3 regions of the Vibrio sp. QJM3NY_27 genome follow, and region 1 is predicted to be linked to each of the others. Evidence: riboswitches for the same ligand, from Rfam matches in the RefSeq annotation. Region 1 holds a riboswitch; each other region holds the start of a gene.
What was found. A riboswitch is a leader RNA that binds a small molecule or an ion and turns the genes downstream of it on or off. The one in region 1 is predicted to bind thiamine pyrophosphate.
Positions count from the first base shown of each region.

Region 1 (2,266 bases):
CATTGGCACATGTCCAGGGCCTTCAATGATCACCTGAACATCATATTCCCAAGCTACTTTAGTCAACTCACCTAGAGTACGTAACTCCGAGAACTGAGCCTCATCATTGGCATCTGCAATAGAACCAGGACGTAGGCCGTCACCCAATGACAGTGCAACATCGTACTTCGCACAGATCTCACAGATCTCTCGGAAGTGGGTATAAAGGAAACTTTCTTGGTGATGAGCAAGACACCATTTCGCGATAATAGAACCACCACGAGAAACAATACCGGTCACACGTTTAGCCGTCATCGGAACGTAGCGAAGCAACAAACCAGCATGGATAGTGAAGTAATCAACACCCTGCTCTGCTTGTTCAATCAAGGTATCACGCATCACTTCCCAGTTAAGGTCTTCGGCTACGCCATTCACTTTTTCAAGCGCTTGATACATAGGAACCGTACCAATCGGCACTGGACTGTTACGCAGAATCCACTCGCGAGTCTCGTGGATATTACGGCCAGTTGAGAGGTCCATTACGGTATCGCCCCCCCAACGAGTTGACCAAACTAGCTTCTCAACTTCTTCTTCAATCGAAGAGCTTACTGAAGAGTTACCGATATTAGCGTTGACCTTCACTAAGAAGTTACGACCAATAATCATCGGTTCTGATTCTGGGTGGTTGATGTTCGACGGGATGATAGCTCGGCCTTCAGCGACTTCTTTACGTACGAACTCAGGGGTGATCTCTTTCGGCAGGTTTGCGCCAAAGTTATGGCCAGGGTGTTGGTGGTTCAGCTGCTCATCAGCGAATTTCTGACGTCCCATGTTCTCACGTATCGCAATGTACTCCATCTCAGGAGTAATAATCCCCTGACGAGCATAGTGCAGCTGAGTAACACATTGATCGCCAGTCGCGCGACGAATTCTAGGTAGGTTGCCGTAGCGAAGGTCGTCTAGGGTTTCATCTTGTAAACGTTCTTTGGTGTAAACAGAGCTTACATCGTCTAACAGTTCCGTATCACCACGCTCTTCAATCCATTGCTCTCGCAACTTAGGAAGACCGCTATACAGGTCTATTTCGTGTGTAGGATCTGTGTAAACACCGGAGGTATCGTAAACTTGAATGGGTGCATTAGGTTCGAATACAGGCTCTTTTTTGCTGCCACCAACTAGGCTATCAGCGAGTGATATTTCTCGTACAGGGACTTGAATGTCCTCTCGAGATCCTTGGATGTAAGCCTTTTTCGAATTTGGGTAAGGTTGTACGGATAAAGAATCAATGAAATTCTTCGCTTCCAGTCTTGCTTGTTTACGACTCGACATAGCATTTTTCCTTGGCTTTTAGCCATTATTTATAGGGATAAAAATGCTTGACGGATTTGATGCTACAAGAGGGATCACAACAAGAAAATACAGTTGTGATCTGGAGATAGATCTCTAGAAGGATTCTAGTTAGATATCTACTCTTGTTCCCTTCGCAGGTATTAGCCTGATCAGGTTCAACGGATCCCGAGTTAACGGTCTCAGCCATATGGCACTCCGACAAGTTCGATCGAGTATATAAAAACGGCTTGGATAAACCAAGCCGAGTTGTTAACAAATCGTAAGAAAGTTTTAAGACTTTATCAAAAGTTGGAAGCCGATCCATGCTGCTGAGATGCTGAGAACCACGTTGAGTAGCACATTGAGTCCCATCTTAAAGAAAGCACCCTGCTGCATAAGAAGCACGTTATCCATCGAAAATGTAGAAAATGTAGTCAATGCTCCAAGGAAACCAAGACCGATGATCTGCCTCCATGGTTCTGTCGCAACCATCTCATTCTCAAACGCTGCGATGAGCAAACCCATAATTAAAGAGCCAATTACGTTAACTGTCAGTGTACCGTAAGGGAAACCACGTCCTAGCATCACCACACATAACTCTGAAATCAAATAACGCGAACAAGCACCAAATGCGCCACCAATGGCAATAAAACCTAAAATAGATAACTGACTCATGAATCCTCCCAAACAATAGTCCCTATATTCTAGCTTTACCGTCGATAAAAGCGAGGGTAGAAACTAAGAATGCATGCGCAAATATTAAACGTTACAGGTGTCACTTAACTTCAATATATCCCATCAATCCTGTTTTCATGTGCTCAATTACATGACAGTGGTACATCCAGCGTCCTGGGTTGTCTGCAACAAATGCAGCTTTAGCTCGGCCATTTTTTCCAAGTAACACTGTATCGGTATGGAAAGGCTCTTCAATTTTTTTACCATCAAGTTCCAATACAGT
Region 1 is NZ_CM173511.1:3,462,020-3,464,285, forward strand. Features, by position in the region: gene thiC (phosphomethylpyrimidine synthase ThiC) at 1-1,308, opposite strand, end outside; TPP riboswitch at 1,439-1,537, opposite strand; gene crcB (fluoride efflux transporter CrcB) at 1,600-1,983, opposite strand; gene AC3CIA_RS15605 (multicopper oxidase family protein) at 2,084-2,266, opposite strand, start outside.

Region 2 (2,266 bases), on a different replicon from region 1:
GTGCTTTATCAGAAATTGGATTTTGAAAGCGATGACTCAGGCATACATTGTCGATAACCGACAGCCATGGCAGTAACAAATCCTGCTGCGCCATGTAAGCGATGCGGTCCGTTAAAGACAATTCATCAGAGGTTGCCAATGTGCCCTGCCACTCTACCTTGTCGTCCAACAAGCCTGCCAGATAACGTAATACCGTGGTTTTCCCGCAGCCACTTCTACCCAACAATACCGTCCACTTACCTGCGTTTAAGCTAAGCGACAACCCAGACAAGGTCGCGTGCTCACTGTCGTTATAACGTAAGGAGGCATTGCTGAGTTGAACACCAACGGTATTAACGGACATTACCGTGTCCAGCGAAGAAGTGATTTACCGGGCCATGACCTTGGCCAACTTGCAACTCATCAGCGTGAGCAATCGCGCGCGAGATGTATTGTTTGCCTAGGTCGACAGCCTCTGACAGCGTATTGCCTTGCGCTAAGAAAGAAGCAATAGCAGATGAAAGCGTACAGCCTGTGCCGTGGGTGTTTTTAGTCGGGAAACGCTTCGCGCTAATCAATGCAGACGTCGTCGGGAGAATCAGTAGATCGTTACTGTTTTCATCTTTCTCTAAATGACCGCCTTTGAGAAGAACGGCTTTAGCACCTAGTGCGCGTAAATCGTCAATCATGCCCTGCATTTCGGCTTCGCTTTCAGGTACTGGCTTGCCTGTTAATGCTGCGCCTTCAGGCAAATTAGGCGTAATGATGTCTGCCAGCGGAATCAGTTCTTGCTTCAGCGTCGTGATGGCTGAGTTTTCTAGAAGAAGATCGCCACTTGTCGCAACCATTACAGGGTCAATCACTAAGTGTTTAGGTTGGTATTGCTTAATTTTGTCAGCAACGGCTTTGATGATTTGCGAATCAGCCAACATGCCGACTTTTACTGCCACGATATTGAGATCAGTAAACACTGCATCTAACTGACTAGCTACATGGTCGAGTGGAATAGGGAAAATGGCTGACACGCCTTGAGTGTTCTGAGATGTGATAGCGGTAATGACCGAACAAGCAAAACTACCGGTAGCAGACATCGCTTTAATATCAGCTTGGATCCCTGCACCGCCGCCGCTGTCTGAGCCTGCGATCGTCAATACAATCGGAGTGTTCGTTCGAATCGAACCATCAGCAGAGTGCTGTGAAACTGAGGCTTTGGGCGTTAAATCTTTTGAAATAGAACTGTGTGTCATTGTCGCTCCTACTATCTTACAAGACGTAGGAGAACGAACACTGATCGAAGGAGAAGTCGCATTAGGCTCATGAAAGTTTTCATGGGTGCAGACGTAGATCGAGTGCTTATAGTTCCCTACGCCAGTGTTAACTGAATCAGGTTCAACGGGTCTCGATTAACGATCTCAGCAAACACCAAATAAGGTATATGCCCCCCGACTATTGATAGCGATAGTAACAGCACTCTCACAACTGAGATACTGATTTTATTCAATTATAAGAATTACACATGAAAAAATTTCAATTAGGTCCAACAAAACAAATACTTATAACGTTCCTTTAGATGGCTTCGACTGTATCAACAAGCACAACACAATCAGAAACATACCTAGCCAGCCTGTAAAAGGAATCAGCTCACCGACAACGCAGACGGCAAGCACCGCTGCGACTACCGGTTCAAACAAAGTAAGTAGATTGGCACTACTCGCGGTCACGTGGCGTAAACCAAAACTGAACGCGATATAGCCCAAGCATTGTGGGATTAGCGTCAGATAACTGATGACTAATACGTTAATCTGCGAGGAAAACAGGTTCTCACCAGTAAACCAGAGCGTTGGCAGCAACAGCATCGCACCCAGGCCAAAAATACTGCCCATCGCCGCTTGTGACTTAATCCCTTTGTCGATCAGTGCTTTGGTCGCCCAAGAATAAATGGCGTAACACAAGCCTGCGAGCAAACCTAAAGCAATACCTAACAGCTTGAGATCATCACCGGATTCATTCGCCGATGAAGATTCTGAAAACACCAACAACCCAATACCCACGACACCAATCGCAAAGCTAGTGAGCCAACGTCGGTCAATATTACTCTTTTTGCTAATCAGACACTCTAGCAATGCGGAAAAGAAAGGTGCGGTAGCAATCGAAACCACGGTACCAATCGCCACGCCTGATAATTTCATTGAAGAATAGAAAGCTAAAGGATAGACCGCCAAAGCCAAAGCGCTCACTGCCAACAGCTTCTTGTTCTGCAAAAGTTTGTCGAAAGCGAATAGGATTT
Region 2 is NZ_CM173512.1:1,276,578-1,278,843, reverse strand. Features, by position in the region: gene AC3CIA_RS21330 (ABC transporter ATP-binding protein) at 1-343, opposite strand, end outside; gene thiD (bifunctional hydroxymethylpyrimidine kinase/phosphomethylpyrimidine kinase) at 333-1,226, opposite strand; TPP riboswitch at 1,323-1,434, opposite strand; gene AC3CIA_RS21320 (DMT family transporter) at 1,533-2,266, opposite strand, start outside.
Region 2: it holds a riboswitch for thiamine pyrophosphate, as region 1 does, so the genes downstream of both, thiD (bifunctional hydroxymethylpyrimidine kinase/phosphomethylpyrimidine kinase) here and thiC (phosphomethylpyrimidine synthase ThiC) in region 1, are expected to answer to the same signal.

Region 3 (2,266 bases), 330 kb from region 1:
TTTTTTACCGTAAGTGGTTCACTCAGTTAATATCGAACGAACCTTTAAATACAGAAAGTTAGAAAGCTGAGCTTTAGGAAACTCATCTTTAGAAAGTTAAGCTAGAAAGCTAATCCTTTAAAAAGTAAGTGCACTCTGCCATTCACGAATCCATGGCTTACGCTTAGCAGCGATTTCTTCAGGCGTAAAACTCAGAGCTTTCTGCGGTACTGTTAACTGCTCGAACCCTTTGGGTAGCTCGATACCCGTCACTGGGTACATCCAGTTGCCAGTTGGCATCGCCGATTGGAATTCATCACTTAAGATAAACGCCATAAACTCATCGGCCAGTTTTTCATTTTTGCTGCCTTTAACTTTCGCAGCCACTTCCACTTGAGTGTAATGACCTTCTTCAAAGCTTGCAGCTGCATACTTAGAATCACTTTCTGCAATGATGTGGTAAGCAGGAGATGTTGTGTAAGACAAGACTAAGTCCGACTCCCCCTTTAAGAACATAGAGTAAGCTTCAGACCAACCTTTAGTAACCGTAACCGTCTTCTGAGCAAGTTTCTTCCAAGCTGCTGTCGCTTCATCACCGTATACTGACTTCATCCATAGCATCATGCCTTGACCCGGCGTAGATGTACGTGGGTCTTGGTAAATAACCTTGAGGTCGTCACGCTGCTCAACCAGTTCTTTCAAGCTCTTAGGTGGGTTTGCTAGTTTCTCTTTGTTATAGATAAACGCAAAGTAACCAAAATCATAAGGAACAAAGGTGCTGTCGTCCCAGCCGTTAGGAAGTGTCACTGAAGACGTATCAACATTGTGCTCAGCCAATAAGCCCGTCGCTTTCGCTTCAGCCATCAGATTGTTATCTAGGCCTAACACGATATCAGCTTTGCTGTTACCACCTTCAAGACGTAAGCGGTTCAGAATAGATACGCCATCTTCTAGCGCGACAAAGTTCACATCGCAGCCACACTTTTCTTCAAATGCTTTTTCAACGGCAGGACGAGGGCCCCAATCCGCAGCAAAAGAGTCATAGGTATAAACCGTTAGGGTATTGTCTGCAGCAAAGGCAGAAAAAGAGATGGCTGTAGTAACAGCAAGAGTTGTTAATGTAAATTTCACTGGACGCTCTCCATGGTCTGAGCGGCACAGGTTTGAGGGAGGAGAACGGTAGAAGTTGTTCCTAACTCAATTCCTACGCCAGCATTATCTGGTTCAGGTTTACGGGTCCCAAGCACTTGCTTGATCTCAGCTCGCATTCATTATTTGAATGGTTCGCTCCCCGATGAGTGTTCAGAATTGTAATTCGAATTTTAACAATAAGCTATCAAGTTTGGATCAATTACGTTGATCGTAACCCCAACGTGGCACTAAACCTTGCTCGATGCCAAGATGGTCCAAAATGCGCGCCACCATAAAATCGACCAGATCTTCAATCGACTTAGGTTGATGATAAAACCCCGGAGCGGCAGGCATGATCGTCACGCCCATAGTCGATAGCTTATGCATGTTCTCTAAGTGCAGCGTCGAGAATGGCGTCTCACGAACCACCAACAACAGTTGGCCTCGTTCTTTCATGACCACATCTGCAGCACGCTCAATCAGATTATCCGATAAGCCATGAGCAATTGAAGCCAAGCTTCCCGCTGAACATGGACAAACGACCATCTGCTTCGGCGCTGCAGAGCCAGAGGCAACCGGTGAGAACCAATCATCTTTGCCACACACCACCAGCTTTTCGGGGTCACACCCAAGGTGTTTAACCAAAGCTTGTTTCGCTGCATCGGGTCCTGCAGGTAACTTAAGTTCATGCTCGGTCGCCAACACCACTCGCGCAGCCGACGATATCAGTAAATAGACCTGATAATCCGCCGCCAAAAGGCATTCAAGTAAACGCAGGCCATAAGGCGCACCTGATGCGCCAGTGAAAGCGAGGGTTATAGCTTTATCGTGTTTTGTCATGTTCTCAATTACTTCAAAATATAAGATCGTGGATCAGTTAGCCTTTGAGTGCCAACGCATCCAACAGTTTCTGGTGAATACCACCAAAGCCACCATTGCTCATTACCAAGATTTGGTCGCCCGCTTGTGCCTCTGAGACAATTCTAGCAACGAATGTATCCATGTCATCACTTACATGTGCGGGTTGATGGCACGCATCGGCAACATCTTGTACAGACCAATCAATGTTATCTGGTTGGAATAAGTAGGTAGAATCCGCCTGTTTAAGAGAATCAGCCAAGGTTTCTTTATGCACACCACGCTTCATGGTGGCAGA
Region 3 is NZ_CM173511.1:3,132,670-3,134,935, forward strand. Features, by position in the region: gene thiB (thiamine ABC transporter substrate binding subunit) at 118-1,110, opposite strand; TPP riboswitch at 1,164-1,283, opposite strand; gene AC3CIA_RS14020 (flavin prenyltransferase UbiX) at 1,327-1,950, opposite strand; gene mpl (UDP-N-acetylmuramate:L-alanyl-gamma-D-glutamyl-meso-diaminopimelate ligase) at 1,988-2,266, opposite strand, start outside.
Region 3: it holds a riboswitch for thiamine pyrophosphate, as region 1 does, so the genes downstream of both, thiB (thiamine ABC transporter substrate binding subunit) here and thiC (phosphomethylpyrimidine synthase ThiC) in region 1, are expected to answer to the same signal.